DNA from 4 places in the Marinobacterium marisflavi genome. Region 4 is predicted to be linked to each of the others. Evidence: predicted binding sites of a transcription regulator. Region 4 holds the regulator's gene; each other region holds the start of a gene.
What was found. The regulator sigma-54, encoded in region 4, starts transcription at its own class of promoters, with help from an activator protein. The targets are predictions, from matches to a motif close to TGGCACNNNNNTTGCTNT.
Positions count from the first base shown of each region.

Region 1: flgB (flagellar basal body rod protein FlgB) is a predicted target of sigma-54. The motif match lies at 3,057-3,074, and genes of this name have one in related genera.
Region 2: glnA (glutamate--ammonia ligase) is a predicted target of sigma-54. The motif match lies at 4,963-4,980, and genes of this name have one in related genera.
Region 3: AC1WNR_RS15035 (amino acid ABC transporter substrate-binding protein) is a predicted target of sigma-54. The motif match lies at 5,808-5,825, and genes of this name have one in related genera.

Region 1 is NZ_OZ457898.1:2,415,897-2,423,900, reverse strand. Features, by position in the region: gene AC1WNR_RS11910 (chloride channel protein) at 1-367, shown strand, start outside; gene AC1WNR_RS11905 (MotA/TolQ/ExbB proton channel family protein) at 491-1,258, shown strand; gene AC1WNR_RS11900 (flagellar motor protein MotB) at 1,276-2,442, shown strand; gene flgM (flagellar biosynthesis anti-sigma factor FlgM) at 2,519-2,866, opposite strand; gene flgB (flagellar basal body rod protein FlgB) at 3,108-3,491, shown strand; gene flgC (flagellar basal body rod protein FlgC) at 3,493-3,903, shown strand; gene AC1WNR_RS11880 (flagellar hook assembly protein FlgD) at 3,923-4,606, shown strand; gene AC1WNR_RS11875 (flagellar hook-basal body complex protein) at 4,643-7,099, shown strand; gene AC1WNR_RS11870 (flagellar basal body rod protein FlgF) at 7,270-8,004, shown strand, end outside.
Region 2 is NZ_OZ457898.1:2,826,003-2,834,006, forward strand. Features, by position in the region: gene holA (DNA polymerase III subunit delta) at 1-190, shown strand, start outside; gene trmL (tRNA (uridine(34)/cytosine(34)/5-carboxymethylaminomethyluridine(34)-2'-O)-methyltransferase TrmL) at 206-658, opposite strand; gene glnG (nitrogen regulation protein NR(I)) at 734-2,164, opposite strand; gene glnL (nitrogen regulation protein NR(II)) at 2,165-3,220, opposite strand; gene glnA (glutamate--ammonia ligase) at 3,474-4,877, opposite strand; gene typA (translational GTPase TypA) at 5,256-7,064, shown strand; gene AC1WNR_RS13945 (MFS transporter) at 7,196-8,004, shown strand, end outside.
Region 3 is NZ_OZ457898.1:3,053,749-3,061,752, reverse strand. Features, by position in the region: gene AC1WNR_RS15060 (CYTH domain-containing protein) at 1-562, shown strand, start outside; gene AC1WNR_RS15055 (asparaginase) at 559-1,560, shown strand; gene AC1WNR_RS15050 (amino acid ABC transporter ATP-binding protein) at 1,574-2,338, opposite strand; gene AC1WNR_RS15045 (amino acid ABC transporter permease) at 2,341-3,441, opposite strand; gene AC1WNR_RS15040 (amino acid ABC transporter permease) at 3,452-4,669, opposite strand; gene AC1WNR_RS15035 (amino acid ABC transporter substrate-binding protein) at 4,743-5,765, opposite strand; gene glnE (bifunctional [glutamate--ammonia ligase]-adenylyl-L-tyrosine phosphorylase/[glutamate--ammonia-ligase] adenylyltransferase) at 6,129-8,004, shown strand, end outside.
Region 4 is NZ_OZ457898.1:1,082,405-1,090,408, reverse strand. Features, by position in the region: gene AC1WNR_RS05385 (ATP-binding cassette domain-containing protein) at 1-493, opposite strand, end outside; gene AC1WNR_RS05380 (KpsF/GutQ family sugar-phosphate isomerase) at 717-1,697, shown strand; gene AC1WNR_RS05375 (KdsC family phosphatase) at 1,697-2,227, shown strand; gene lptC (LPS export ABC transporter periplasmic protein LptC) at 2,224-2,802, shown strand; gene lptA (lipopolysaccharide transport periplasmic protein LptA) at 2,780-3,295, shown strand; gene lptB (LPS export ABC transporter ATP-binding protein) at 3,292-4,017, shown strand; gene AC1WNR_RS05355 (RNA polymerase factor sigma-54) at 4,050-5,609, shown strand; gene hpf (ribosome hibernation-promoting factor, HPF/YfiA family) at 5,667-5,957, shown strand; gene AC1WNR_RS05345 (PTS sugar transporter subunit IIA) at 5,973-6,431, shown strand; gene rapZ (RNase adapter RapZ) at 6,443-7,300, shown strand; gene AC1WNR_RS05335 (HPr family phosphocarrier protein) at 7,305-7,574, shown strand; gene mgtE (magnesium transporter) at 7,618-8,004, shown strand, end outside.

The DNA.
Region 1 (8,004 bases), 1.3 Mb from region 4:
GTCTCGTGATACCCATATCTATCGCCGTTTAATGATGAGCATGAATGTACGAGATCTGATGGACCCCTCGGTCCATGACCATCGTGCGTTGGATAGCCTAAATCTCCTAGCGGATGCCAATTGGCACCTTGTCAGTCACACCGAACAGCACTCTATTCTCCATCGTGAAGAGCTGCATGAGCGATCCGATGAACCTGGTCAAAAATGCCAGTTCTGCACCATTGATGCGCGTGCGTCGCTACTTCAAGCGATCGATATGATGCAGACTAACGGGTGCGAGCGCTTAGTGGTCCAAAAGCACGGGGTAACACAAGGTGTCATTTCACAGCAGCATATCGAGGAGTACTATCTTAATGCGGAAGATTAGCGCCACTGTTGGGCGACTTGGGGCTAAAGTAGTGCGCTAAAGTGCCGATATGAGTCTAGAGGTTTAAACCAGAGTTTCTCCTTTAGTTTGAAAGGTTAATAGTATTTCAGGATTGGTTGAGTCATGGATATCGCAACGCTCATAGGTTTGTTAGGTGCCATTGGTACCATCGTGATGGCGGTCGTATTAGGCGGCTCTGCTGGCATGTTCATAAACGTACCATCCTTGGTTATCGTCTTTGGTGGTACCTTGATGGTTACGATGATGCGCTCCTCGATGGGGGACTTTGTGGGTGCGGTGAAAGTTGCTGGACGCAGCTTTGGCAACCCACTGGAGAAACCCGAGGCGCTGATTGAAAAGTTCGTCGAGTACGCCGAAATGGTGCGCAAAGATGGCATGATCGCGCTGGAGAGCAAGGTGGCAGAAGAGAAGAACGCCTACCTCAAGAACGGTCTAGAGATGTTGGTGGATGGTAAGGATAAGAGCTTTGTACAGACTCAACTAACCAAAGAGACCGAAATTATGACGATCCGCCACGAGCGCGGCGCGGATGTCTGGTCCGCCATTGGGGATTTTGGGCCGGCGATGGGTATGATTGGGACACTGGTGGGTCTAGTGCAGATGCTTGCTAACATGAGTGATCCAAAGTCGATTGGTCCGGCGATGGCGGTGGCGCTGCTAACGACGCTTTACGGTGCCTTTCTGGCCAATATTATTGCATTTCCGATTCAGCAGAAGTTGAAGCAGCGTCTGGTGGATGAAGCGCTAAATAATGAGCTGATTCTAAGCGCCCTGAACTTTATGCAGGATGGCGGCAACCCTCGTGTATTGTCCGACAAATTGGTGATCTATCTTGATCCGGCCACCCGGGCGAAATTTGCCAACGCTTAAACGGCATTGAGAGAGTTATGGCCACGAACGAAGAGACCGTCCAAGAGAACGCACCAGAAGAGGTGATTGGCACTGCAGTCGCAGAGGATGCCCCACCCGAAAAAGAGGTTGAGTGCGAGGAGTGTAAACCCGGCGCGCCTCTCTGGATGGCCACGTTTGCTGATATGGCAACTCTATTGATGGCCTTCTTTGTCCTTATTCTCTCCTTTACAGAAGCCCGTCGACTGCAGTATCTACAGGCTGCCGGTGCCCTCTCAGAGGCTTTCGGTGTGCAGAAAGAGGTACAGACCTTTGAGCGACCCGATGGCACCATGATTATCAATAACTCGTTCAGTTCATCAAACGCCAACCCCACTATTGTCAGTTCTGTAGAGCAGAGTAAGGTCGATGAAGACGACCCCGAGAAGGAGCTGGACCGCAATCGCAAACAGAAGAGTGAGTCCAGCGAGAATAGCCCGAGTGAGCAGCTTGAGTCCTTGTTGGCGGAGTATATCTCTAGGGGGCAGGTGGCGGTCCGCCAAGATGATCAGCGTGTCCTAGTAGAGATTCAGAACTTCGGTTCGGCTCAGGCAAATGAACAGCAGAGCTCGCAAGAGGTTGGTGGTGTCATTCCACAAGAGAAAGTTGAGTTGCTGCGGCGAGTTGCAGAGTTCCAGAAGAGTGCGCAAGCGCCGATCGAGGTTCTTGAGTACGCTGATACACCGAATTGGGCCGACCAGCAGCCAACAGATGAGCCGATGGACGCGGTTACACATAAGATTGAGCAGTTGAACAATGAGCTGGCGCGCGAAATAGAGAGCGGGATTGCTGAGGTGGAACGCCAGGGAGATCAGATAATTGTTCGCTTGGCCGAGAGTGCTACCTTTCCATCAGGCGGTTCCAAGATGAATACCAGCCGCGCTGAAGCCATGCTGCGCAAAGTGAGCAGTGTGATCACTAAGAATGACGGCCCGGTTACGATCGAGGGGCACACCTCTTCTGAACCAGTCCAATTGGATGGTCAGTTCCCGTCGAGTTGGGATTTGTCGATTGCTCGAGCCTCCTCGATCGCAAACTCGTTGTCTGGGCAATATGCGATTGACCCTGAGCGTTTGACTGTTAAGGGTTACGGGGACACCAAACCACCCGCGCAGGGGAGTGCGTTGGGCGAGCGGCGTATTGAAATTGTAATGGACGTAAACTGACAGCTAATCTGAATCTTAAGTAGAGAAAAGTAAAACGCAGAGCGATTCACCGGTCTGCGTTTTTTGTTTAAGTGGGTTAGCGTTTGATGCCCGGCGGGGGATCGATCAGATCGGCTAGGTTGAGCATCCGCTCAGCGATTGCATCGGGATCTAGCGGGTATCGACCCTCGGCTATAGCCCGCTTTATCATCTCTACCTTCTCCATATCGACGCCTGATAACTGCGCCGCCAACTGATTTGTGCTGCTCGCACTTTTTGCCGTATGGGTCAGGCTGACCTGATCAGAACTTGCACGCAGCTCACGCTGCTGTTGTAGATCGATTGGATCCTTAGCGGGCACAGTTTCGCCAGCGCTACTTTTACGCGGACTGGTCTCAGTTCTCGTAGCGCTATTGCGAGTTAAAAAGTGCACGTTATCAGCCATCAATCGTTCCTAGATATAGTTTCTCACTCTCTTATCGGCAACCCCTGATAAAACTTTAGCGAGGAGTGCCGTTGTGGGCGGCAAACGGTTGCCTCCTCTGCCTACTACAACGCCTGTTTGTAGACATAGATGAGCCAAAAAGTCAGTAAATCTTACGATAAAATATTGATTTAATTATTTAAATTATTTTTGGCCTGCTGTTTGCTTTTGCTTGGCAAGGGTATAAGAAAAGAGGCAAAAAATGTCTTTATTACAAGATCCATTTGGTATTCACGCTCAGGCGCTCACGCTTCGGTCTATGCGCTCTACCGTGCTAGCAGCAAATATTGCCAACGCCGATACGCCAAACTACAAAGCGCGTGATATCGACTTCAAACCGCTGTTATCCGGCAACTCTGTAGGTGAGTTAAGGATGAGTGACCGTGATCATATCCAGAGTGCCTATGGCGAACAGGGCGGGGACCTGCTCTACCGTATCCCAACCAACCCCTCCCTAAATGGAAACACGGTTGAGATCGATACAGAGCAGGGCATATTCGCCGACAACGCCATGCGTTATCAGGCAACACTGACCTTTTTGAACAGCCGAATCAAAGGCATTAAGACCGCGTTGAGAGGGGAATAAAATGTCATTTTTTAATGTGTTAGGGGTAGCGGGTTCGGGCATGCATGCCCAAATGGTTCGAATGAACACCATCTCATCCAACCTTGCCAACGTGGGTGTGGCAGCCTCGAGTGCCGAAGAAGCTTACAAAGCGAAGCGGCCGATCTTTCGCACGGTAATGGATCAAACAACCGAAACTTTCGCGGCAGGTGTGTCGGTAGAGAGTATCGGTAACAGCGATAAACCCAATGATCGGCGTTTTGAGCCCAACCATCCAATGGCCGATGCCGATGGCAATATCTATATCTCCAACGTCAACTCAATCGAAGAGATGGTGGAGATGACCGTGGCGTCACGCTCGTACCAAAACAACGTGGAGTCGATTAACACCGCGAAAAAGTTGGTGTTACAGACGCTACGCCTAGGACAGTAGAGGCTAGGAGGTTGCCCCAATGTTAGCAACAGGAATTAGCAGCGCGGTGCGCACGACCGACGACTATCTTAAGGCTCAAGAGGCAGAGGCCGAACGCACCTCATCAACGCTTGGCCAGAGTGACTTTTTGAAGCTGATGACCACTCAGTTGATGAATCAGGATCCCCTGCAGCCGATGGAGAATGGAGAGTTCTTGGCGCAGATGGCGCAGTTCTCGACTGTCAGTGGCATAACCGAGATGAACACCTCGATGCAGTCGATGTCAGACAGCTTCCGTTCGCAGCAGTTGATGCAGGCCAGTGGCCTTATCAATAAGAGTGCCTTGGTTGAGGGGGCCTTCGCCCAGCTCGATGCGACCAAGGGACTCAAAGGAGCAATTAGCCTAGATCAGGCGACTGATGGCACACAGATTGTGGTGAAGAACCTCAAGGGTGAGGTGGTCTACTCCGAGCATGTGGGGCTCATGTTTCCTGGAATCCATGAGTTCTCTTGGGATGGCATCACCAATGACGGCTACCCGGCCGAACCGGGTGAATATTTTGTTGAGCCAGTGGCACTGAAAAATGGTGAGGCTTATACCCCCACCACACTGGTTTACGCCAATGTAAATGCAATTTCGACAAGCCCCGCGGGCGAACTTCTGCTGGAGGTCGCTGGTGTCGGCAACATTCCATTTAACGAGGTCTATCGCGTCGGCGAGTAGAGCGATTAGAGACGATACACTTAGGGGACAACAGCTATGTCATTCTATACATCACTTACAGGACTTAACTCGGCCACCTCTCAGTTGGCGGTAACCTCAAACAACATTGCCAACTCCGGTACCACAGCGTTTAAACGCTCACGGGCCGACTTTGGTGATATCTTCTCCACCTCGCCGCTGCAGAAATCGTCGGCCCAGATTGGTCAGGGTGTACTCCTCAAGGGGGTTAACCAGGAGTTTAGCCAGGGTAACATTTCGACATCAGGTAACTCGCTCGATTTGGCGATTACCGGTGACGGTTTCTTCCCACTAAAAACCGCCGACGGTCTGCAGGATATCTACACCCGTAACGGTGCCTTCATGCTCAACGAGCAGAATAACGTGGTGAACTCGACTGGACAGCGACTGATGGCGGCATCGGTCGACTCATCCGGCACGGCGGATTTGAGTAACCTGAGTGCTCTTACAATTCCGTCACAAACAACGGGCGAGGCGCAAAAAACAACCGAGGTGAAGCTGGGCCTTAACCTGCCAGCGGATGCCGCAGTGATCGATGCGAAATTCGACCGAACTGATCCGTCCACCTATAACGAATCCACGGCACTGACGGTTTACGACGACTCCGGTGAGGGGTATCTGGCCACCATCTATTACGTGAAGACACAGACGGCAAATATTGGCACGCCGGAGAGTAAGTGGCAGACCTACTTCTTTATCGGAGATCAGGCCTTTAACTCACGCCTGCAGCAGGTGACCAATGAGTCGGGACAGTACTTGGAGATGAATGGTCACGGTGATATGCGTTATGTGACTGCTCGGGCATCGCAGAAAGTCGGTATGTTCCGCTATGACGAGAACGTCACCAAGCAGAACTCTGTGCCGGCAACGACCGTCTCATCAGTGCCGAGTGCGTCAACAATTATTGATGCGGATGACAACATCGAAGTTACCGGAGACAACCTAAAGTTTGACTTCACACTGACCGTCGATGGGGTTTCGCAGGCCATAAACCTTGATCTGACCGGTGATGATGATGTCGTTGACCACGAAATCGCTGGGGATGATCTGGCCTCTAAGCTGACAGTGGCGATCAACAACGCCTTCTCTGATCCAGCAAATACCTCAGATGCAACCCCCGCAGTTGAACCGAAATACGGCATGAAAGTGGTTTATGAAGAGGGGCAGTTCTCCTTCTCTTCTGGCTCTACGGGTGACTCTTCGAGCATCGAATTCTCCGATGTAGATAAATACGATGTTCAGGGTATTGATACCTCGACCGGTGCGTCGCAGATTCTGGGTGTGAGTACCGATAACGCTGTCTACGCTATTGGCGCAACCGATAACGCCGTGCGCGGTAAGGTATCGGACCCGGCGGTGCTCAAATCCGATCCGGTCATTTTGAAGTCGGACGGAACCATGACAATCGCCTCTGACTTAGATATCGAGGTGGTGGTGAACGGTGTGAAGTCTAACTTTACACTCGATATCGGTAACTCAAGTCTCAAACCAAGTGTCATCGCCGGTCTGCTAGAGCAGGGGATTAACTACCCAGATGCGGCCATCGATACGAAGGTTCTGCAGGATGCTGGCACAGCAGTGACGGAATCGGGGCAAAAGCTGCGTGGTGTAACCGTGGAGTTTGATGAGACCACCAACCAGTTTACCGTCACCAGCCCTACCACAGGTTCGGCCTCTGTTATCGATATCGTAAAGATTGCTGAAACAACGGGTGATAAAGCTGAGGTGCCTGAGCTGTTCGGTTTTGCCAATACCACCCGAGCCGTCGGTGTGACTAACCCCTGGGTTAACCTGTCGCAGCATACGGTCAACGGTACTCAGACCTTTGTGGAGCTCGGTGATGATGGCTACTACGAGGAGGTGACTGACCCTTCAGGTGTGGACTCAACCATCAACTCAGAGACGTGGAAGCCTGTCTTCCTAGACCCAGGTGAGCTGACCTTTACACTCAACGGTGAGGCGCTATCGCCCTTTATGGGTATCCCATTCACTGCACGCATTGTGGCGGGCCAGGATACCAATATCCCAATCAGCGACATGACCATAGACTTGACTCGATCCAGTCAGTACACCGGCACCTTCTCGGTTTTGAGCCAGTCGCAAGATGGTCAGCCTGAAGGTGACCTGATGGGTCTGGATATCGGTGGTGACGGTCTGGTGAACGCCTCGTTCTCCAACGGTACTCAGAAGTCGCTGGGTAAGATTATCCTCGCTAACTTTGCCTCGCCATCAGGTCTACGCCAGATGGGTGACTCAAGCTTCCTAGCCTCAGCTTCATCGGGTGATGCGAAGATCGGTGAAGCGGGATCCTCGGGTTTCGGTTCAATACGCGCCGGTGCAATCGAGCGTTCTAACGTGGATTTGACTCAGGAGCTAGTTGACCTGATTACCGCACAACGTAACTTCCAGGCCAACGCTAAGGCAATTGAAACCTCAAATACCCTGACCCAGGCCATTATTAATATTCGCGGATAACCCCTCCATCTGAATATTAGGTTTGGATCTTTTGCCCTCTATCTTATTGATATGAGGGCTTTTTTTGTTTATGGCACGCTATCTGTATCAATCTTTGTAATCGTGACGTTTTGTCATAAAAACGTCGCCAAAGCGGCAAAAGATTGCCGCAAACCACAGGGTAAAGACCGATGGACAAGATGATATATACCGTGCTTAACGGTATGAAAGTAACAGAGCAGCGCCAAGCCAACACCATTAACGAGTTGGCCAACGTGAGTACGGTAGGCTTTAAAAAGAGCTTCAACTCGGCGGTGATTTCCCGCGACCTAGTGGCACCCACCGGGCTCAATTCGCGTGCCATTCCAATTCTGAAAACTGAAAACGTGGTGGACTTAACACCCGGTCCAGTGCAGCGCTCGGGTAATCCGTTGGATCTCTATATTTCCGGTCAGGGCTTACTTGCCGTGCAGGCTCCCGATGGAACTGAAGTGTACACCCGCCGGGGGGATCTGAAGATCACCGACAATGGCGTCTTGACGACCGGTGCCGGCCACGTGGTGCTGGGGGATAACGGTCCCATCACGCTGCCGCCAACGTCGAAGATCGAGATCTCGGCTGATGGCACTGTCAATATTTTGGCGCAGGGCGAGGAAGGTAATGTGATGGAGCCCATCGCCCGACTGAAGCTGGTAAACGCTGAGGGCGAGGTGATGCAGATTCGCTCGGATGGCCTCTATCAGTCGGCTGCACAGACCCAGTTACCTGTTGATGCTCAGATCAGTGTAACCACCGGTGCTTTAGAAGGGAGTTCAGCGACACCGATTGATGCCATGGTGCAGATGATACGTGATTCGCGCGCCTACGAAATGCAGATCAGTGTGATGAAAAATGCAAAAGAGCTATCCACCGCCGGTGCCAGTGTG
Region 2 (8,004 bases), 1.7 Mb from region 4:
GGGTAAGCGCAAAACTCTGGTACGCACAGCCAGTCGCCGTGTGCGTCTGTCCGAACTTGAAGCGATGCTGCGAACAGCGGGTGAGGCGGACGCGGCGATCAAGGGCCAAAACCGAGCAGACCCTTGGCTGCTGATTGCTCAGATCAGCCTGAGATTGGCTGGCGTTAAGCTACCGCTGCTCGCCTCCTGATATCCACTCCTAGGTCTAGGAGCTGGCAAAACCGAGCTGACGCCAGGCCTCATACACCACGATCGCACAGGCATTGGAAAGATTTAGGCTACGAGAGTTCTCTAGCATCGGCAGGGTGATCGGCGTGGTTGAGTCGAGCACCTCCTGCGGAAGGCCTCGCGTTTCTGGACCTAAAAGAATCATATCCCCAACGGCAAACTGGTGATCTGAATAACGCGCATCTGTTTTGGTTGTCATCGACAGAATGCGTTGAGGTTGGAGCGCATCTACACAGGCCTCTAAGCTAGGGTAGACCTTGAGCTCAGCAAATTCATGATAGTCCAGTCCCGCCCGACGCAGACGCTTATCATCCAACTCAAAACCGAGCGGTTCAATTAAGTGCAAACGAAAACCAGTATTGGCGCAGAGACGGATTATATTCCCGGTGTTCGGTGGGATTTCAGGCTGATAAAGGACCACATCTAGCACAGGAGGTTCTACTCTCTATCTATTGGCTAAACAGAGCTTCAACGCGAGCTCAATGATGTTGTCCAGTATACCCTGTTAACTCGCCTCTGAGGCACTATCCTCGGCATCCATACCGAGCTCTTTGATCTTGCGCGTCAGAGTATTTCGACCCCAGCCAAGTAGCTCAGCAGCATCTCGGCGACGCCCACCTGTGTGCTTCAGCGCAGTCTCAATCAGCACCTGCTCGAACTGCGGTACCGCCTCTTTGAGAATACCGCTATTACCGGTAAACAGCTGCTGATCGGCCCAGCCTCTCAGCGCCTGCTCCCAGCTCCCCGTGACAGCCGGTGCCTGAGCATTGGACTCAAGCAGCTCCGGCGGCAAGTCCGACACCAGCACTTCGCGGCCGGAGGCCATGACTGTCAGCCAGCGACAGGTATTCTCCAACTGGCGCACGTTACCCGGCCAGGGCAACTTGGTTAGAAAAGCCTCTGCTTCTGGGCGCAGCGTCTTAGTTTCAACATCCAGCTCACGTGCAGAAGCGGCTAAGAAGTGGCGGGCCAAGCGTGGGATATCCTCACGGCGCTGCGCTAGTGAAGGTATGTGCACACGAATAACATTGAGACGGTGGAACAGATCCTCGCGGAACTTACCCTGCTTTACCAGCTCCTCAAGGTTTTGGTGAGTCGCAGCGATAATTCGTACATCCACCTTCACTGGCGTATGACCACCGACGCGGTAGAACTCACCGTCTGCCAATACGCGCAGCAAGCGCGTCTGAGTCTCGGCCGGCATATCACCGATTTCATCAAGAAAGAGCGTGCCGCCGTCCGCCTGCTCGAAGCGGCCACGACGAGCTGCCTGTGCGCCGGTAAAGGCACCTTTCTCATGTCCAAATAGCTCGGACTCAATCAGGTCACGCGGTATTGCCGCCATATTGAGCGGAATAAACTCATTAGCAGCGCGCGGACTGTGCGTATGCAGAGCATGAGCAACCAGCTCTTTACCCGTACCCGACTCACCATTGATCAAAACGGTAATATTTGAGTGTGACAAACGCCCTATCGCGCGGAAAACCTCCTGCATCGCCGGCGCTTCCCCGATGATTTCGGTGCTGGCTTCCTCCACCGCTACAGGCTGTTTGCCGCGCTGCTCTTCAGCGTGCTCTACAGCCCGTTGCACTAGTGCGACGGCCTCATCTACATCGAAGGGTTTGGGAAGATACTCGAAGGCACCACCCTGATAAGAGGCAACCGCACTATCCAAATCTGAATGGGCGGTCATAATGATGGTCGGTATCTGCGGGAAGAGTTCCTGCAACTGAGATAGCATCTCTAGTCCATCGATACCTGGCATACGGATATCGCTAATGATGACATCAGGCTGCTCCTGCTTTATTCGACGCAGCAGTTCATCACCATTATCAAAGGTGCGAGTATCCATACCTGCGCCAGACAGCGCTCTCTCTAGCACCCAACGAATCGAGCGATCGTCATCCACGATCCAGACACATGCAGCGGCTGACATTTAACTCTCCAACGGAATATAAATTTGAAAACTGGTTCGGCCGGGCTTGGATTTACACTCAATCAGACCCGAGTGCTGGTTAATAATTGATTGGGCGATGGACAGCCCAAGCCCTGTACCCTCAGCACGACCAGTAACCATAGGGAAAAAGACAGTGTCGACGAGCTCAGCAGGAATCCCGGGGCCGTTATCGACAATCTCAACGCAGGCCACCAGACGGTGTTGTTCTGTACCTAGCGTGATGCGACGCAGCGCACGTGTACGCAGCGTAATTCTTGGGTTCTCAATATTGGCAGACTGCAGGGCCTGCAATGCGTTTTTACAGATATTCAGAATTGCCTGAATCAGCTGCTCATAGTCACCATCAAACTCGGGCAGACTGGGGTCGTAGTCACGCACCAGCTCAATTCGGCCTTCAGATTCGACATCAATCAGCGAGCGCACATGCTCGAGTACCGCGTGAATATTAACCTCTGAGATCTGTGGTTTGCGGTACGGGCCCATCATACGATCGACCAGATTGCGAAGACGGTCCGCCTCGTCAATGATGATGCGGGTAAACTCTTTGAGGTCGTCACTGGGTAGTTCGCGCTCTAGAAGTTGCGCTGCGCCACGAATACCGCCCAGAGGATTTTTAATCTCATGCGCCAAACCGCGTATTAATCCGCTGGCGGAAGCGTGGCGATTAAGTAACTCCTCCTCGCGCTCAATTCTGAGCAGGCGATCCCGTGGATGTGCCTCAATTAAGATCAAGCCATCGGGTAGCGGCGAAACACTGTAATCGGTTATCAGCGCCTGCCCTGTGACGGTTAACATTTTTGCTTCGCGCTTGCTGAAGCGGTGACCAGTCTTGGAGACCAGATGCAGTAACTCTAACTCTTCGCGCTCGCCACCGAAAAAGATCTCTGCGCTAAGACCCTGCATACGCTTACGACTAGCATCAAACAGCACCTCGGCAGAGGGGTTAGCAAAGATCACCTGACGCGCGCGATCTAGCACCAAAACGGCGCTTGTAAGATTCTCTACCAGCTGTGAATACTGATTTGGAGTTGTCATAGGGGTTCCATTTTTAACTGAATATCATGGAGCAAAAACTCTGCCAATACGCCACAAACCGCGTAATACTTGGGCTACAGACTTTTCGTCTCTGCTGATCAAAAAATATCATCGCGTGCATGCACCATTATAGTGCACAGCGAAAATAAGGCGAGTGAGGTCGCACCAAAATAGCGCTTCGTTGATTGATACGGAGGTGGGATAGATACAAAAAAGCCCAGCATAAGCTGGGCTTTTCGATTCAGTATTGGTCTTATACTGAGTAGTACAGATCGTACTCTACTGGGTGAGTAGTAGTGCTAACTTTCAGACACTCTTCACGCTTGAGCTCGATGTAAGCGGCCAGCATGTCTTCAGTGAAAACACCACCGCGAGTCAGGAACTCGTGGTCAGCTTCCAGTGCGTCCAGAGCTTCTTCCAGTGAGCCACACACCTGTGGAATCTGAGCTGCTTCTTCAGCAGGCAGGTCGTACAGGTCTTTGTCAGCTGCATCGCCAGGGTGGATCTTGTTCTGGATACCGTCCAGACCAGCCATCATCAGCGCTGCGAAGCACAGGTATGGGTTAGCGATTGGATCAGGGAAGCGAGTCTCGATACGACGGCCTTTAGGACTAGTCACGTATGGAATACGGATAGACGCTGAACGGTTACGTGCAGAGTACGCCAGCATTACTGGAGCTTCGAAGCCTGGTACCAGACGCTTGTATGAGTTAGTACCTGGGTTACACAGAGCGTTCAGTGCTTTAGCGTGCTTAATAATACCACCGATGTAGTACAGAGCTTCTTCGCTCAGACCAGCATAAGCGTCGCCTGCAAAGATGTTCTTGCCATCTTTAGACAGAGACTGGTGTACGTGCATACCAGAACCGTTGTCGCCAACGATTGGCTTAGGCATGAAGGTAGCAGTTTTGCCGTAAGCGTGAGCAACGTTGTGGATTGCATACTTAAGAATCTGAACTTCGTCAGCTTTCTTAACCAGCGTGTTACCCGCAACACCGATCTCACACTGACCAGCAGTAGCAACTTCGTGGTGGTGTACCTCTACGTGCAGACCCATAGCGGTCATGGCATCACACATAGCCGCACGCATATCGTGCAGAGAATCGACTGGTGGTACTGGGAAGTAACCGCCTTTAACACGTGGACGGTGGCCAGTGTTGCCGCCTTCAAACTTGTGGTTAGAAGACCAAGCAGCTTCTTCAGACGATACAGAGTAACCACAGCCTGACATGTCAGCGTGGAAGTGAACTTCGTCGAATACAAAGAACTCTGGCTCAGGACCGAACATAGCGCTGTCAGCGATGCCAGTAGATTTCAGGTACTCTTCTGCGCGCTTAGCAACAGAACGTGGGTCACGCTCGTAGCCCAGGCCAGTAGCCGGCTCAACGATGTCACAACGAACGATAACAGTTGCATCTTCAGAAAACGGATCAACGATAGTCGCTGAGTCGTCTGGAAGAAGGATCATGTCAGAGTCATTAATGCCTTTCCAACCGTTGATGGAAGAGCCATCAAACATTTTACCTTCTTCGAAGAAGTTCTCGCCTACTTCGTGAGTAGGAATAGTTACGTGCTGCTCTTTACCGCGTGAATCAGTAAAACGTAGGTCAACCCACTTAGCACCAGTTTCTTTAATCAGATCCAGAGTCTTGGACATTGGCTCTCTCCATTCCAGGTATTGCCAGACTTATTAGCTTAGTTACGCTCTGCGTGAGCGTGCTGTTTAAAAACGCGCTGGGATATAAGCAAGCAGTATGCCAACCGCCTCAAACAGCTTTAAGATCAACAGTTGGAGCGATTTGCGCCCTCAGAGCGAGCAAAATATTGCACCAATATTGAACACGACAGCTACATTTGCACTATTATAGTGCGGCGCGTATGAGTCGCATTCAGATCTGGTGCAATATCATACTCTCAGTAGAATTTTTTGCACTATTTTCGTGAATCCATATACCTCAATTAACTGGGCATTTAGGTCGCGCCGCGAGGGTTAGGAGCGTATAATTTCGCGCACTTAATATTCAGGAATATCCTCGTGATCGAAAACTTACGCAACATCGCCATCATCGCACACGTCGACCATGGCAAAACCACGCTTGTCGACAAACTTCTGCAGCAGTCAGGCACCCTTGGCCGCCGCGACGAGGGCGCTGAACGTGTCATGGACTCTAACGACCAGGAGAGAGAGCGCGGCATCACCATTCTGGCGAAAAACACAGCCATCACATGGAACGATTACCGCATCAACATCGTTGACACTCCGGGACACGCCGACTTCGGTGGCGAAGTAGAGCGCGTACTGTCGATGGTCGACTCGGTTCTACTGCTTGTAGACGCGGTCGATGGCCCAATGCCGCAGACCCGTTTCGTAACGCAGAAGGCTTTCGCACGAGGCCTCAAGCCAATCGTGGTTATTAATAAAATCGACCGCCCAGGCGCTCGCCCAGACTGGGTTATGGATCAGGTTTTTGATCTGTTCGACAACCTCGGCGCGACTGATGAGCAGCTCGACTTCCCCGTTGTCTATGCCTCCGCAATCAACGGTATCGCTGGCGATGACCACGAAGCGATGGGCGAAGATATGGATGCGTTATTCCAGGCCATCGTAAAATATGTTGAAGCACCGCGTGTTGACGTCGACGGCCCCTTCCAGATGCAGATATCAGCTCTGGACTACAACTCGTTCCTCGGTGTAATCGGTGTCGGCCGTATTACTCGCGGCAAAGTTAAAACCAACACTCCGGTAAAAGTCATCGACAGCCACGCCAAGGTGCGTGCGGGTCGCGTACTGAAAATCATGGGCTACCACGGTCTAGAGCGTGTCGATGTCGACAACGCTCAGGCGGGCGACATCGTCTGTGTAACAGGTTTGGACGAGCTCAACATCTCCGACACCCTCTGTGATCCAGAACTGGTCGAAGCGCTGCCAGCTCTCTCAGTTGACGAGCCAACTGTATCAATGACCTTCCAGGTGAACGACTCGCCATTCGCAGGTCAGGAAGGCAAGTTCGTCACCAGCCGAAACATCAAAGAGCGTCTTGAACGCGAGCTGATACACAACGTTGCGCTGCGCGTTGAAGATGGCGACTCTCCCGAGAAATTCCGTGTTTCCGGTCGTGGCGAGCTGCACCTATCGGTTTTGATCGAGTCAATGCGTCGTGAAGGTTTCGAGCTTGGCGTATCACGTCCAGAGGTAATCCAGAAAGAGGTTGATGGTCAGATTCAGGAACCTTACGAAGTCGTTATGATCGACGTCGAAGAGGAGCACCAGGGCTCTATCATCGAAGAGCTCGGCAAACGTCGCGCTGATATGACCAATATGGAAGTGGATGGTAAAGGCCGTGTGCGCCTGACGTTCATGACTCCGTCACGTGGTCTGATCGGTTTCCGTAGCCAGTTCCTGACAATGACTTCGGGCACCGGCATCATGACTTCAGTCTTTGACCACTACGGTCCGGTTAAAGAGGGTGAAACAGTTACCCGTAACAACGGTGTACTGGTCTCTATGGTTAAGGGCAAGGTGCTCGGCTTTGCACTCTTCAATCTACAGGAGCGTGGCCGCTTGATGATCGGTCCTAACATCGACGTGTACGAAGGCATGATCATCGGTATCCACAGCCGCAATAACGACCTGGTCGTTAACCCAACTAAGGGTAAGCAGCTTACCAACGTTCGCGCATCAGGTACCGATGAGAATATCGTTCTGACACCGCCGATCCGCTTCTCACTGGAGCAGGCGCTGGACTTCATCGAAGATGACGAACTGGTGGAAGTAACACCAGAGAGCATTCGCATCCGCAAGAAACTACTGAAAGAGAACGAGCGCAAGCGCGCCAAGAAGTAACTCTCTCAGAAGTGGAGAAAACGGCGAGCGGCCCTAGCGGCTACTCGCCGTTTTTTTATGCTGAAATGCACTAGCCTGAAGAGTAGACTCAAGTCTGATACTTGCACCAACTCTGTTCGCTAGGATTGCCAATGGCCAACTCTATTTTCTATCGCGTCAGCCCGATCTTCTTCTCGATTATCGGCATGGCGATGAGCCACAATCTCTTCTTCCTGATACTGCCGCTGCAGATGAAGCAGGCAGGGCTGGACTCTTCGCAAGTCGGTTTTGCGATGGGTATGTTCGCGGCAGGCTCAATTGCTGCAGGCCTATTCGGTTCCAAGGTCGTCAATCGAGTCGGCCATATACGAGCCTTTGCCAGCATGGCGGCAACACTCTCAATCGTCTCGATAGCCCACTCGTTCATGGACTCGTTCATACTGATCTCTGCACTGCGAGTGATTGCCGGTTTCTGTTTTATCACTAGCTTTATCACACTAGAGAGCTGGCTAAACGTAATGAGCGACAGCAGTAACCGAGGCAAGCTATTCAGCGTCTACCAGATCTTTTTTGCCCTTGGTTTTGGCTCGGCACCCTTCCTCATGGAGAAAACAGGACAAGGGGATATTCGCCTCTACGGCCTAGTGAGCGCCGTATTGGCAGTCGCGCTGATCATTATGGCTATGAGCCGTATGCCCCAACCTGAATTGCCGGGACGCGCACGGGCCATGGCACTGAAAAAACTATGGAACTACTCACCCTCGGGCACTTTCTCCTGTCTGATTGCAGGTTCAATCGGTTCAGCTAGCGTTTCATTGATAGCACTTTACGCCTATGAGCGCGGCTTCAGCGGCGTGCTTCTATCAGTGATTCTTGGCTCCTACCTGCTTGGTGGCCTACTAACACAGTACCCTACAGGCTGGTTCGCTGACCGCTTCGATAAGCGTACCGTTGGATCCGG
Region 3 (8,004 bases), 2.0 Mb from region 4:
GCAGGCAAGCTCCGACTTTATAAAATTGATGTCTGCAAAGGGCTGGGAGCCAAACAGTTCTCTGATGTTGGCTAATTGCTACTACGATACGCCCCAACAAGCTCTTAAGCAGGCTCGTATTGCACTGCGTGTTCGCCGGATCGGCAATCAGTGGGTTCAAACATTGAAAACAGCAGGGCAGGTGGATGCCAATGGAATTAGTACTCGCGGTGAGTGGGAGTGGGAACTGCCGAGTAGCGAAGTTAATCCGGAGTTAGCGCGGGAACAGCTTCCAGCTCAGATTGACCCCGCTGAACTCAAGCCGCTGTTTACAACAGACTTTAAGCGCACAGCTTGGCTTATAGACTATCAGGGGGCATTGATAGAGGTCGCGCTGGATCAAGGCGAGATTTTTGCGGCGCCTAAGCGCGTGCCGATCTCTGAAGTCGAATTGGAGCTTAAATCCGGCGATACAAGCGGCCTGTTAGCGCTGGCAAAACTTCTCAAAAGTGAGATCGATCTGAAGGTATCAACCGTCTCTAAGGCGGGACGTGCACAACGACTGTTAGAGGGAAGCGTATGAGCGGCAAAACCCTTGTTATCAATACTGGTGGCACTTTTGGCATGGTAGAGGGCCCAATTGGGCTTGCACCGGCACCTGGTCTAAATGCGAGGATTGAACAGCAACTTCCTGAGCTGGTGGGCCGTTTCGATCTGATCGAACTAGAGCCGCTGATCGATAGCTCAAACCTGTTGCCGAGCCACTGGCAAAGAATCACCGAAGCGGTTTCGCACCACGGCCAAAATTATGCTGGCGTTATCGTTATCCACGGCACGGATACGCTGGCATACAGTGCCAGCGCGCTCAGCTTCACCTGTGGGGGGCTCGGCCTACCCATCGTCGTAACCGGATCTCAGAAGCCTTTAGAGCGAACTGACAGCGATGCTCATGCCAATATCAGCGCTAGCTTTGCGCTGATCGAGAGTGCGCCCTCTGCCGGTGTCTACGTCTGTTTTGGTGGCTATGTGCTGCAGGGTAACCGTGTTCGTAAAATATCGGTCCAATCGTATCAGGGGTTTGACTCGCCGAACGCGGCGCGACTGGGGTTGTCTGAACCCTCTCTATTCATGGCTGACGCAGCAGTGCCCTTCGTCGGTGGAAGGTATAAGGGAGCGCTTCAGTTCAATAACCAGGCCGTGGCGACTCTATTGATCTACCCGGGGATGCCATCGACACTGATTGAGGCGTTGAGCCAGAGTGGGTGCGAAGCCGTGATCCTGCTCAGTTATGGGAGTGGGAACTTGCCTAGCGATGATGAAGCTTTGATGGCCGCGCTGCAGCGAGCGGTTGAGGCTGGAATACTGTTGGTTAACCTTACCCAGTGTGCGACGGGGTACGTGGAACAGGGCGTCTATGAGGCGGGCTCTGAATTGCAACGCCTGGGCGCGCTGGATGGCTATGATCTAACGCCGGAAGCCGCATTTGCCCGGATGCACTATCTGCTGGCGACCTGTGAAAACAAAAAAGCGGTTGCAGCCGCTTGGCCACAACCGCTCTGTGGAGAGTTTACTGTTCGTTAGTTGATACTCAGGCTTAGTGGCCCAGGATCTGGCTAAGGAACAGCTGAGTACGCTCGTTCTGCGGGTTATTGAAGAACTCTTCAGGGTTGTTCTCCTCCACGATCTGGCCGCCATCCATAAAGATAACGCGGTCAGCGACTTTCTTCGCAAAGCCCATCTCGTGGGTTACACAGAGCATCGTCATACCCTCTTCTGCCAACTCAACCATTACGTCGAGTACCTCTTTGATCATCTCAGGGTCGAGTGCAGAGGTTGGCTCATCGAACAGCATGATATTGGGGTTCATACAGAGCGAACGGGCGATCGCCACACGCTGCTGTTGACCACCTGATAGCTGGCCGGGGTACTTGAGTGCCTGATCTGGGATCTTAACGCGCTCCAGGTACTTCATCGCTATCTCTTCAGCTTCTGCCTTAGGCTTTTTCTGTACCCATATTGGGCCCAGTGTCAGGTTCTCAAGGATGGTCAGATGCGGGAAGAGGTTGAAGTGCTGGAACACCATACCCACGTCTTTGCGGATGGTCTCGATGTTCTTCACATCATCAATCATTTCGACGCCATCAACGCGCAGAGAGCCCTCTTGGAACTCCTCTAGTCGGTTGATACAGCGGATGGTGGTCGACTTACCTGAGCCCGATGGACCACAGATAACAATACGCTCACCCTTTTTCACCCGCAGGTTGATATCTTTGAGTACGTGGAAGTTACCGTACCATTTGTTCAGGTTCTCAATAACGATGATGTCTTGAGCTTCTGCGGAAGATTTAACTGCAGTCATAGTTAATCTCTCTTATCTGTATTCATTGTGCGTTCGATTCGGCGCGACAGGACGGACATACCAAAACAGCTCGCCCAGAACACGAGGAATACGAACAGGTAGCCTTCAAGCGCGTGGCCACCCAGCCAGTATGAGTTAGACAGTGCTGTCTGTAGCGTCTGCACCACCTCTGGGATACCGATGATCAACAGGAAGGTGGTGTTTTTAAACAGCATGACGAAAGTCGCCAGAATATTTGGCATTGAGATCTTGATCACCTGCGGCAGGATAATCAGTAGGATCTTCTGCCAGTAGCTGAGGCCCACCGAGTCGGCCGCCTCATACTGTCCGCTCGGCACCGCAGCAAAGCCGCCACGGAATACTTCTGCCATGTAACCAGACATGAAGAAGATCAGTACCAACCAGACACGAATGAGCTTATCGACGTTTGTCCCTTCAGCGAAGAAGAGTGGCAGCATCACCGAGCCCATAAAGAAGAGCGACAGCACGGGCACGCCGCGGAAGAACTCGATAAAGATCACCGATACCGAACGAATGAATGGCATCTGCGAGCGTCGGCCCAGCGCCCAGAGGAAGCTGAATGGGAAGGCAACTATGATACTCGCAGCCGCCATAAAGACGTTCAGGGTAAAGCCACCCCAGAGGTCAGTGCTCACAACCTCAAGGCCACCCCAGCCACCGTACAGCACGGCCATCCCGATGAGCGGCAGTGCCAGCCAAGCAGCGATAGAGGCCTTCATACGGTAGTGCTTAGGTAGCGTGAATGACATCGCAATGACGATCAGCAGGAGCACGATCATCAAGTTGATACGCCACACCTCTTCTAACGGGTAGGTGCCGTAGAAAAACTGATAAGACCAGGCGTTAATAAACACCCAGCAGGCTCCATCTTTAACACAGGCGTCCTCTGTAGTTCCGCTCCAGTTAGCGGAGAAGAAGGCCCAGTCTAGGATGGGTGGGATGTAGTAGACCAGGAATGCGATGATTCCCAGGGTGACGATACTGTTGCCGATTGATGAGAAGAGATTCTCACGAATCCAGGCAACAGGGCCGACCGTCTGTACCGGAGCTGGACGATCTGCAATGGGTTGAAAGTCTTTCATCACAGCCTCCTTAGCGAGATACCAACGCGACGGCGTTGTTGAAACGGTTCATTAGGAACGAGATCACCATGTTCACCACGAAGTAGACAATGATCGTCATAAAGATGGTCTCAATTGCTTGGCCCGTCTGATTCAGTGCGGTTCCGACAAAGACGTTGAACAGATCGGGGTAGCCGATTGCCGCAGCCAGCGTCGAGTTCTTAACCAGTGACTGATACTCAGAGTTGAGCAGTGGCACGATCACGCGCATCGCCTGAGGTACGATGATTAGTTGCATGATCTTCTTCTCTTTGAGGCCGATACTGCGAGCGGCTTCTGTCTGACCATGAGGGATCGCCTGCACGCCTGCACGTACCGCTTCAGCGATAAATGCACCGGTGTAGACCGACAGTGCAATTGCGAGAGCCATAAGCTCAGGAATAACCGTGATACCGCCGAAGTAGTTGAAGCCCTTGAGTGCAGGATACTCCATCTCAAACGGGAAGCCGGTAACAATCAGCGCAAGTAACGGTAGGCCGATCACCATCGCAATTGAGGCGTTCAGTACCGGAAATTGCTGGCCTGTCTCATCCTGACGCTTTTTCGCCCAGCGACGTAGCACGAAGATACCGACGATCGCAACGCCAAGTGCTGCTTCAGCTAGCCAGAATAGGTCACCACCGACCATTTTTGGCAGGTAAAGACCACGCACGTTCAGAAAGATCGCTTCGCCAAGGCTAAGACTCTGGCGGGCACCAGGCAGTGCGGATAGCACAGCGAAGTACCAGAAGAAGACCTGCAGTAACAGCGGGATGTTACGGAAGATCTCTACGTAAATCAGCGCCGCCTTTCGGATCAACAGGTTGTGCGAGAAAGCTGCTACACCGAAGATAAAACCGAGAATAGTAGCGAAGAAGATACCGATGGCCGATACCAGCAAGGTATTGAGGAAGCCAACGATGAAGATCTTGCCGTAGGTATCGGTTGATTCGAAGGAAATCAACGTCATTAGTACGTCATAACCAGCGGACGCGCCTAAAAAACTAAAACCGGTCTTGATACCGGTCGCTTCCATGTTCGCTAGAACGTTACTGATGATGGAGTAGAAAAAGTAGCCTAATCCGAATACCAGCAGGATCTGGTAGAAAATCGCTCGGACGTTGGGATTGTTGTAGAAGGCAGCCGACGAGTTTCCACTCGAGCGTCTAGCGGACGCTTTGACCTCTTCAAGGGTTTTCTGTTTGAACATTCACATGACCTGAAAAATCGTAGAAAACAGGTACAAAAGAGGGGCTTGCGCCCCTCCCGATAGCAAGGCTGAATTAGCGCATTGCTGGTGCGTACAGGATACCGCCGTCACGCCAAGAAGCGTTTAGACCACGCTCCAGCTTCAGCGGAGAGCCCATACCTACGTTACGCTCGAACGACTCAGCGTAGTTGCCTACCTGAGTTACGATGCGGTAAGCCCACTCTGCGTCCAGACCCAGGTTAGCACCCAGTTCACCTTCAGCGCCCAGAAGACGCTTGTTAGCTGGGTTACCATCTTTCATCTTTTCGCCAGCGTTCATAGAGGTAACGCCCTGCTCTTCAGCTTCGATCATCGCGTTCAGAGACCACTTAACGATGTTGAACCACTGATCGTCACCCTGACGAACAACTGGGCCCAGTGGCTCTTTTGAGATAACTTCTGGCAGGATGATTGCGTTGCCTGGGTTTGCCAGACCAATACGCAGTGCAGCCAGCTGTGAGCCGTCTGAAGTCAGGAAGTCACAACGGCCTGATTCGAAGCCCTGACGAGTCTGGTCAGAGGTGTCGAAAGTAACCGCTTTGTATGACATGCCGTTTTCGCGGAAGTAGTCAGCGATTGCAAGCTCAGTTGAAGTACCAGCTTGGATACATGCGTTCGCACCGTCCAGTTCAGTCGCTGAAGATACGCCAAGGTCCTTCATGACCATGAAAGACGCACCGTCGTAGTAGTTAGTACCCGCAAAGTTGATACCCAGTGAGGTATCACGAGTGTGCGTCCAGGTGGTGTTACGCGAGAGCATGTCGATCTCACCTGAAGCCAGTGCAGTGAAACGCTCTTTTGCAGTCAGTGGTTTGTACTGAACTTTGTCAGCGCCACCGAGTACCGCAGCAGCTACCGCGCGACACACGTCAACGTCTAGACCGCTCCAGTTGCCGTTAGCGTCTTTCTCTGAGAAGCCAGCCAGACCAGTCGATACACCACAGGTCAGTGTGCCACGTGCTTTTACATCGTCGAGAGTTGCCGCCTGAACGGTTGTTGCAGAAGCTACCAGGGCAGTAGCGAGGGTTGTTGCGGCGAAAAGTGCTTTCTTAGCCATTTATCATTTCCTCTGGATTGAGTTGTTTCTTGTTTTAGTAAGTCAGCAACTAGTGTGCCAAGGCTGAAAAATGAGCGATAAATTGATCGTTTTTCAAGCTGCTGTACTGCTGAGGCTATACGCCAGCTCTGGCTTTTCGATCAATCGCACGCGCGAATTTGTTGCGTCAGCGCAAGGACTAGTAGGCGTAGATTGTTCTAATCTTATTCCAAGGTCAATATACATCTGCACTGAATTGATGCATTTTGAAACCGGTTGCGCTACGGATGTGCTAAAACATTAAGCAGAGTCATGGTCAGACCAAACGGATAGATCAGAAAATCTATGCGTACCAAACAGCATAGACCAAATTTTGGAGGTGCAATGCAGCAAGGACTCTCAGAGCTATTAAAACAGCAGTTGGAACGTGTCGCTGCTGGTCTTGATGGGCTAGAACTGCGGGATGACCAACGTGAACAACTGCATCGTGTCTTGATCGGCTCTGACTATGCGCGCGATCAATTTGCACGGTGCCCAGAGTTATTGGCTGAAACCGTCTCGACGGCTACTGAACCTTATCGGTCCGGTCAGATGGTTGAGCGAGTGCTGTCGGCACTCGATGGGGTCGAGTCTGAGGAGTCGCTGATGCGGGCGCTGCGTCATCTACGCCAGCGCCAGATGGTGCGTATTATTTGGCGCGACCTCAATCGCCTCGCTGATCTCCATGAGACAACGCTGGCGCTCTCAGACCTGGCCGACGCCTGCTGTGCTCAAGCGCTTGACTGGCTGCATGAGGATTTGAAACGAGATTTTGGTAGCCCTGTAGATGAGCAGGGGGTTGAGCAGCGGTTAGTCGTTATCGGCATGGGTAAGCACGGCGCGCAAGAGCTCAACCTCTCCTCCGATATCGATCTGATCTTCTCCTTTCCCGAACATGGCGAGACTGAGGGTGGGCGCCGTTCACTTGAGAATGCTGAATTCTTCAATCGTTTAGGCAAGCGCCTGATCAAAGTGCTGGATACGCAGACGGCAGATGGGTTTGTGTTCCGCGTTGATATGCGCCTTCGCCCCTTCGGCGCCTCAGGTCCCTTGGTGGCCAGTTTTGGTGCGATGGAGCACTACTACCAGACGCAGGGGCGGGACTGGGAGCGATATGCGTTGATTAAGGCTCGAATTGTTGCTGGGGATGTAACGGCTGGTAATGAGTTGTTGAGGAGCTTGAACCCGTTTATCTACCGACGCTATATCGACTACAGCGCATTTGAATCGCTGCGCGATATGAAACAGATGATTAGCCGTGAGAATCGCATCAAAGGCCGGCATAACAATATTAAGCTGGGCTCGGGTGGTATCCGCGAGGTTGAGTTCATTGCTCAGGCTTTCCAGTTGATACGGGGCGGGCGTGATAAACAACTACAGCAGCGCGAGTTGCTGAATATACTGCCCCTTTTGCCTGATGCGGTTGGTGTGCCTCAAGTTCTTGTCGATGAACTGCGAGAGGCCTATCTGCTGCTGCGCAATGTTGAACACTCAATTCAGGCGCTAGCGGATAAGCAGACACAGGAGTTGCCCGCAGATGAGCTATCGCTTGAGCGTATTGCTTGGAACTTAGGTGATCTGAGCTGGAGTCAGCTTGAGCATCAGTTAAACGCGGCGCGCGAGAATGTGAGTAAACATTTCGCTGATGTCATCTCCCCAGTTGAGGGGTCCAGTGCAGAAGAAGCGACTGAAACTGATCGGGAGTTGGCTCAGCTTTGGGAGCAAGGCTTCGAAGATGCTGAAGCTCTGCAGTCACACTTGGGCAATTTGGGCTTTGTCGATGTTGAGCGGGCGGGCAAAACGCTAATCGAGTTCCGCAATCTACGCACGGCGCAGGTACTACAGAGTATTGGGCAGGAGCGTTTGCTGGCTCTGCTTCCTCGGTTACTCAATGAGCTGATCAATTGTCCGCAACCGGAGCAGACACTGGAGCGTGTGTTACAGCTGATTCAGGCGGTACTGCGTCGCTCGGCCTATCTGGTGTTGCTTAGCGAAAATCCCGGTGCTTTAAAGCAGCTGGTACGTCTGTGCAGCGCTAGCCCCTGGTTTGCTGAAAAGCTGGCGAATCAGCCCGTGCTGCTTGATGAGCTGATCGACTCACAAACACTGTTTAACCCGCCGGCAGCAGAAGAGCTGGGTATCGAATTACGCCAGCACCTTTTGCGTATCCCAGAGGATGATATCGAGCAGCTGATGGAGGCGCTGCGTTACTTCCGTAACG
Region 4 (8,004 bases):
CTGGGTCGAGTGCGATGGCTCGCGCCAACGCCGCACGGCGGGCCATACCACCTGAAAGTTCACTCGGCATCAGTTCTGCAGCACCGCGCAGTCCGACTGCGTTGAGTTTCATCAGCACCAGATCACGCACTAGCTCATCATCTAGGTCAGTATGCACCCTAAGAGGAAAGGCCACATTCTCGAACACCGACATATCAGTAAAGAGCGCGCCACTCTGAAACAGCATTCCCATACGCGCACGCAGATGGAATAGCCACTTTCTGTTAAGCTTGTGAACGTCCAAATCATCCACAAGGATCTGCCCCGAATCGGGTTGCAGTTGACCGCCTATGAGTTTCAGCAGGGTCGTTTTGCCGGTGCCCGATGGCCCCATAATAGCGGTAATTTTGCCGCGTTCGACACTAAGACTCAGGTCGCGAAAAATCGGGCGACCCGAGCGGCTGAAGTTGAGGTTGCGTACCTCGATGTGAGTTTGTGAGTCAGGGTTACTCATTTGGCTCAATACAATTCCACTTCGCTATGCTTTACAGCTCCAAATCTATCCCCGCTCCAACGACCTAAGTCGTGGAATAACGAATGGATAGTGAGATGAGACACTTGGCTGGAGATTGGATACACTAGTAGGCATTCGAACCAGCTCTGTTAGGTTAAGTCGCGATCTTAGGATCAGCCGGATTAACAATAACTTAAGATTCTACGAGTATAACCCAGCTTCTATGAATAGTCCGAACCTCCCTTTTGATTTCGTCAGTGCCGGCAAACGCACTATCGACCTAGAACGCCAAGCGATACAGGACCTTCACGATACGCTCGGCGAACCCTTCACAGAGGCCTGTAAGCTAATGCTGAATTGCAAAGGCCGCGTAGTGGTGACCGGCATGGGTAAGTCTGGACATATTGGTGCCAAAATAGCGGCAACACTCGCTAGCACGGGCTCGCCCTCGTTCTTTGTTCACCCGGGCGAGGCGAGTCATGGCGATTTAGGGATGTTCACACCCGATGATGTCGTTATAGCTCTGTCAAACTCCGGAAGCTCTGCCGAAGTGGTGGCGATTTTGCCACTTCTCAAACGCAAAGGAGTTGAGTTAATCGCAATTACCGCGCGTGATAGTTCACCGCTAGCGCAAGCTGCCGATGTGGTCCTGCACATACCGATTGAGCGCGAAGCCTGCCCACTTAACCTTGCGCCAACGTCAAGCACTACGGCGCAGCTGGTTATCGGCGATGCGCTAGCCACTGCGTTGTTAGAGGCACGCGGTTTCAGCGCTGAAGACTTCGCCTTCTCCCACCCAGGTGGTGCGCTGGGGCGCAGACTCCTCCTCAAGGTCAGCGATTTGATGCATCAGGGTGAGGAGATTCCGCAGGTGGCTCCAACAGAACTGGTGCCTGCAGCGCTGCTCGAGGTAACTCGCAAACGCTTGGGTATGACGACAGTTATCCACGCCAACAGAGTTGTCGGTATTTTTACTGATGGTGACCTTCGCCGCGCAATTGATCAGGGCATTGACCTGAGCAGCACATCGATTGAGACCGTTATGACGCGCAACTTCACGACCGTGACTCAGGATATTCTGGCCGCAGAAGCGCTCCAGATTATGCAGGAGCGCAAGATAAACGCGCTGGTTGTGCTGTCTGACAGCGGCGAGCTGGTGGGCGCGCTCAACATGCACGATATGCTCGCAGCAGGGGTGATCTGATGGATGTAAGCGCAGAACTTAAGGCCAAACTCGAGCCGATCAAACTTCTTGTTATGGACGTGGATGGCATACTAACCAACGGCACGCTCAGTTTTCTAGCTGATGGCACTGAGGTGAAAACCTTCAGCATTCTGGATGGCCTAGGCCTGAAACTGCTGATGCAAAACGGTGTTGAGACAGCGATCATTACCGGTCGCAGCTCGCCGCAGGTGAAACTGCGTGCTGAGAGCCTCGGGATCAACTACACCCAGCAGGGCCGTGAAGATAAACTGATCGCACTGCAGGAGCTCTGGGAGCGTACGGGTTACAGCGCCAGTAACACCGCCTATATCGGTGACGACCTTCCTGACCTCAGTGCCATTCGAGCGAGTCAGTTTGGTGCAACAGTCCCCAATGGATACTGGCTGGTGCGTCAACATGCTGACTGGATCAGCGACAAACCAGGTGGAGCAGGTGCTGTTCGCGAGCTCTGTGATCTAATCCTCGCCGCTCAAGGCAAGCTCGATGCAGCCCTGGAGCGCTATCTTTGATCTCACTTAATCGTCTGCGTCTGATTGTCGCCTCACTGCTGGTGCTTGCCCTGCTCCTGGTGTGGCAGTTCGGCTTTCGAAGTAGCGAGACTCAGCAGACCCTCACAGACAGCGACCGACGCATCGACTGGTTTGTCAACGAGGCTTTGCTAACTCGCTACGACCTTAACGGCAAACGCAGCTCGGTCACTGATGCGCAGACGATTACCCATTTCGAGGGGCGGCGCGAAAGCGAACTGACACGCCCCTACTCTGTCGGTTTCAAGCCATCGCAAGAGGTTACGCACACCTTGAGTGCGATGCGAGCAACCTATCAGGACGATAACAGCCGCCTAGACCTTGCGGAACAGGTGGAGCTTCACCATAATCCAGAGACAGATCAGGCTGTTGCAATGTTCACGCCAAGCCTGACCTATTTCCCGAATAGCGAGCTGGCGGTCACTGAAGACCCTGTAGAGATCACCAGTAGCTCGGGTGAAACGCGGGCAATTGGTATGGAGTTTTATACTGCCGAGAACCGCATGGAACTGTTATCAACAGTAAGGGGCAACTATGTTGCAACTGAAAACCGTTAAACTCTCTACCGCTGCCCTTCTCGGCTGTTTGTGCGCCAGCAGTTTCGCACTTGAGAGCGATCGCGACCAGCCGATCTACGTGGCAGCTGACCGCGCCAGTATCGACGACAATACGGGCATCACTGTCTACACCGGCAATGTTGATATAACCCAAGGCAGCATGATCCTGCGAGGCGATCGCGTTGAGTTGCGTCGTGATGCCGAAGGCAATGTGGATCAGATCATCTCAGATGGCACACCTGCCTATTTTGAGCAGCAGCCCTCTGAGGAGCAGGCCGTCACCGTCGCGACGGGCGATAAGCTCGATTACGGGGTCGGCACGCAGTTACTGAAGATTATCGGTGACGCCAAGGTAACCCAGGCCGGCGATGAGTTTACCGGTGCTCGTATCAATTACGATATGCAGAAAGCTCTGGTAGACGCCTTCAGTGACAGCAAATCCGACAAACGTGTTCGCATGGTCATTCAGCCACGCAGTGATTCGGGTTCATGATCAGACTGGAAGCTAACGCTCTGGCTAAAGCTTACCGCGGCCGTGAAGTGATCAAAGATGTCTCACTCAGCGTTGAGCAAGGCGAGATTATCGGGCTGCTTGGTCCCAATGGTGCTGGGAAAACCACCTGTTTCTACATGATCGTCGGTCTAATTTCTGCTGATCGAGGTGCCATACGACTCCAGCAGGATGACATCACTCGCCTACCCATACATCAGCGCGCCCGCTTGGGCGTCGGCTATCTGCCACAAGAAGCTTCCGTGTTTCGCAAGCTAAGTGTCTACGATAATCTAATGGCCATTCTGGAGACACGCAAAGATCTGACTCAGGCGCAGCGTGAAGAGAAGGCTCAAGCACTACTTGAAGAGTTCCATATCACCCATATACGCGACTCCAAAGGGATGGTGCTCTCTGGCGGTGAACGCCGACGTGTGGAGATAGCCCGTGCGTTGGCCAATGATCCGAAATTTATCTTACTAGATGAACCTTTTGCCGGCGTCGATCCAATTTCAGTCAGCGACATAAAACAGACAATTCGCCACCTGAAAGATCGCGGCATCGGTGTACTAATTACCGACCACAACGTGCGCGAGACTCTCGATATCTGTGAACGCGCCTATATTGTAAGTGAGGGACGCATTCTCGCTGAGGGCAACGCTGAGGCGATATTAGCCAATCCGCAGGTGCGTCAGGCATATTTAGGGGACGAGTTTAGGCTGTAATTGTCCTGGCTCGTTTAAGTGAATAAAGAATTATGAAACAGTCTCTTCAGCTAAAAATAGGCCAGTCATTAACGATGACGCCTCAGCTTCAGCAAGCGATCCGCCTGCTGCAGCTCTCCACACTGGAGCTACAGACTGAGATACAGAATGCGCTTGAATCCAATCCGCTGCTTGAAGTAGCTGAGGAGGATGAGGGCGACGTCCAAACGAATTCCAGCGAATCAGAATCAGTAGCCAGCAGTGACTCTGCCGAAGTCAGTACGCAAGCCAGTGACGAAATTGACTCCTCCGCAGAGAGCGAGCTGAGCAGCAATGACTGGGATGATCAGCCGGACTCTAGTCAAACCGATAGCGACTGGAATGAGGGGATACCCGATGAGCTGGCGACAGATAGCTCATGGGACGACACTTACCAAACCAGCACCACCACAAGCACGGCAACGCGCGACGATGACTGGACGCCCGGCGATAACGACACGCTGCAAGACACGCTGCAAGATCACCTAAGCTGGCAGCTCAACTTGACTCGTATGAGCGAGTTGGATCGTTTTATCGCTGAGGCTTTCATTGATGCTATCGACGGCGACGGCTACCTGACAACCGACTGCGGCGATATTCTGCTGCAGTGTCAGGAGCAGTACCCTGAAGAGTTCATGGATGTCGAGATGGACGAAGTCGAGGCGGTGTTGCACCGACTACAGCAGTTCGACCCTCCTGGGGTCGCTGCACGCGACCTGAGCGAGTGCCTGACGATTCAGCTCAAACAGCTCTCTCCTGATACCCCTCTGCGCCCAGAGGCGTTGAGATTGTGCCGTGATTATCTGGCGCTTTTGGGCAACCGCGACTATAAATCAATTATGCGTCGGATGCGGATTAAGGAAGATAGCCTTCAAGCCGTTATTGAACTAATTCAAACACTTAACCCACACCCCGGCTCGATTATCACCGAGAATGCGGCCGAGTATGTCATTCCTGATGTGCTGGTACGTAAAGTACAAGGGGATTGGGTGGTCAGCTTAAATAGCGAAGTGTCGCCAGAACTCCGAATCAACGATCAGTATGCGGACTTGATCAAGCGCGGTGATACCAGCGCACAGAACCAGTACCTACGCGATAACCTTCAAGAGGCGCGTTGGTTCCTGAAGAGTTTACAGAGTCGTAACGAAACCCTGCTGAAAGTCGCCTCACAGATTGTTGCCAAACAGATCGGCTTCTTGGAGCGCGGTGATGAGGGGATGGTACCGCTGGTTTTGCATGACATCGCTGAGGCGGTAGAGATGCACGAATCAACGATCTCACGTGTCACTACGCAGAAGTACATGCATACGCCACGCGGCGTCTTCGAACTGAAGTACTTCTTCTCTAGCCACATCAGCACAGTCGATGGCGGTTCGGCTTCATCGACAGCCATCCGCGCTGTCATCCGTAAGCTGGTCGATGATGAAGATAGCCGTAAGCCCCTGAGCGATAGCAAGATAGCCAAAATACTTGAAGATCAAGGTTTCAATGTAGCCAGACGGACAATTGCAAAGTATCGTGAGGTATTGAACATACCACCGTCAAATGAACGCAAACGACTGGTTTCGCAATAGATTTTTTGAGGCAGGGCGGGCCTCTACCCTATTCCGCCCGGTACGAGGAGAAGTCATATGCAAATTAACATCACCGGACATCATGTAGAGCTGACTGAAAGCATGAGCGAATACGTGCGTACCAAATTTGACAAACTAGAGCGCCACTTCGACAACATCCAGAGTGCTCAGGTTACCCTTAGCGTGGAGAAGCAGGGTCAGAAAGCTGAGGCCGATATTCATTTGGCCGGCGGTCAGGTTGTCGCCTCACATGAGCACGATGATATGTATGCCGCGATTGATGCGATGGTGGACAAACTTGACCGCCAGATCATCAAGCACAAAGAGAAAATGAAATCACACAAATAAGTGAAGTAATAGACAATGCAACTTGGAGAACTGCTAATCAGTTCAGCGACCCAACAGGGTGCTGACATTGCTAGCAAAAAGCGTGTCTTAGAGGTGGCCAGCGAGATGCTGGCCACTTCCGTTAATGGCACCGATGCTGACACTATTTTTTCTGGACTACTTAACCGCGAACGCTTAGGCAGCACAGGCCTAGGGTCAGGGGTTGGGATTCCCCACTGTCGCATTGCCGGAGCCGACAAACCGGCTGCTGCGTTGCTGACACTGACTAAACCCATCGACTTTGATGCGATAGACAGCCAACCCGTCGACCTAATCTGCGCTTTGATCGTTCCGGACGACGGCAACGATGAGCATCTAAAAACGCTAGCGGGCCTCGCTGAACTATTCAGCAACCCGAAAGCGCTTAACGAACTGCGCCAGAGTCCCAACAGTGATGCGCTATTCAACAACGCTCAATCCCTGTCTAGAGCCTAGAGATAATTAAGATGCGACTCGTAGTAATCAGCGGACGCAGCGGATCGGGTAAAACCACTGCACTTCAGGCACTGGAGGATGTGGGTTTCTACTGCATCGATAACCTGCCTGCCAGTTTGCTGCCGATGCTAGTCGATCAAATGAATTCCAACTCAAATGGCCCACGGCGAATTGCGGTCGGCATCGATGCTCGTAATCAGTTTGCAGATTTGAAGCGATTCGAAGAGGTTGTTGTGCGTCTCAGAGAGGCGTCGGATCTGTCGTTCGAGATTGTCTTTCTAGACGCCTCGGAAGAGTCCCTGCTCAAACGCTACTCTGCTACTCGAAGAAAACATCCGCTGAGTACCGACGAGATTGTTCTCGAACAAGCTATTCAACTTGAAAAGTCACTACTCGAACCCATCGTTTCCGCTGCTGACCTTCAGATCGACACCACGCAGCTAACACTCTACCAACTGCGCGACACAATAAAAGATCGGGTCGCCCAAAGGGCTGAACAGACGTTGGCACTGCAGTTTGAGTCCTTCGGTTTCAAGCATGGCGTGCCACTGGATATAGATTTCAGCTTCGATGTTAGAATTCTACCCAACCCCTACTGGTATCCTGAGCTGCGCCAGTATACCGGGCAGGATCAACCGGTCGTCGAATTCTTGGGTAAGGAACCTGAGGTGAAGAAGATGATTGAAGATATACGCTCATTCATCGAGAGCTGGATACCCGGTTTCAAAAGTAACAATCGCAGCTATGTCACCGTGGGTATTGGCTGCACTGGCGGTCAGCACCGTTCTGTGTTTGTCGCTGAACAACTTGCTGGTTATTTCAAAGAGCATATGGATAATGTGCAGGTGCGCCACCGAGAGCTGAATTAACTCTATGATTGAACAAGAGATCACGATCATCAACAAGCTTGGGCTGCACGCTCGAGCCGCCGCTAAACTGATCGGCACCACTAGCTCCTTCGCTTGCGACATTCGTATCGATAAAGGGGGTCGCGAGGTCGATGCTAAGAGTATAATGGCCGTAATGATGCTGGCTGCCTCCAAAGGGACAGAACTCAAAATCATCACCAACGGTGAGGATGAGGCGGCAGCAATGGACGCTGTGACAGCGCTAATTAATAACCGCTTTGATGAAGAGGAGTAGTGCCTTAAGAGACTCTTAAGCCACTCGCTCTGAGGGACGAATGATGAGCACAGACGATAATCAGATCGATCTAGAATCGCTGTCGACCGCCCTCGAGACCAATCAGCATCGGGAAATCCGTTTTATGATTAACCGCGGCATGCGTCCCGTAGAGGTTGCGCATCTGCTGGAAAAATCCCCTCCCCGCGAACGTCGTATCCTCTGGGGCCTGATCAATCAGGACAATGAGGGTGATGTGCTACAACACCTCGGTGACGATATTCAGGCTGAAATCCTCAGCGAAATGAATGCCTCCGAGCTGCTAGCGATCACCGAATCTCTGGACACCGACGACCTTGCAGACATCATGCAGCAGTTGCCTGACACGATCATGCGCGAACTGCTCGAGAACATGGATCTGCAAAACCGCGAGCGGCTGGAGGAGGTACTC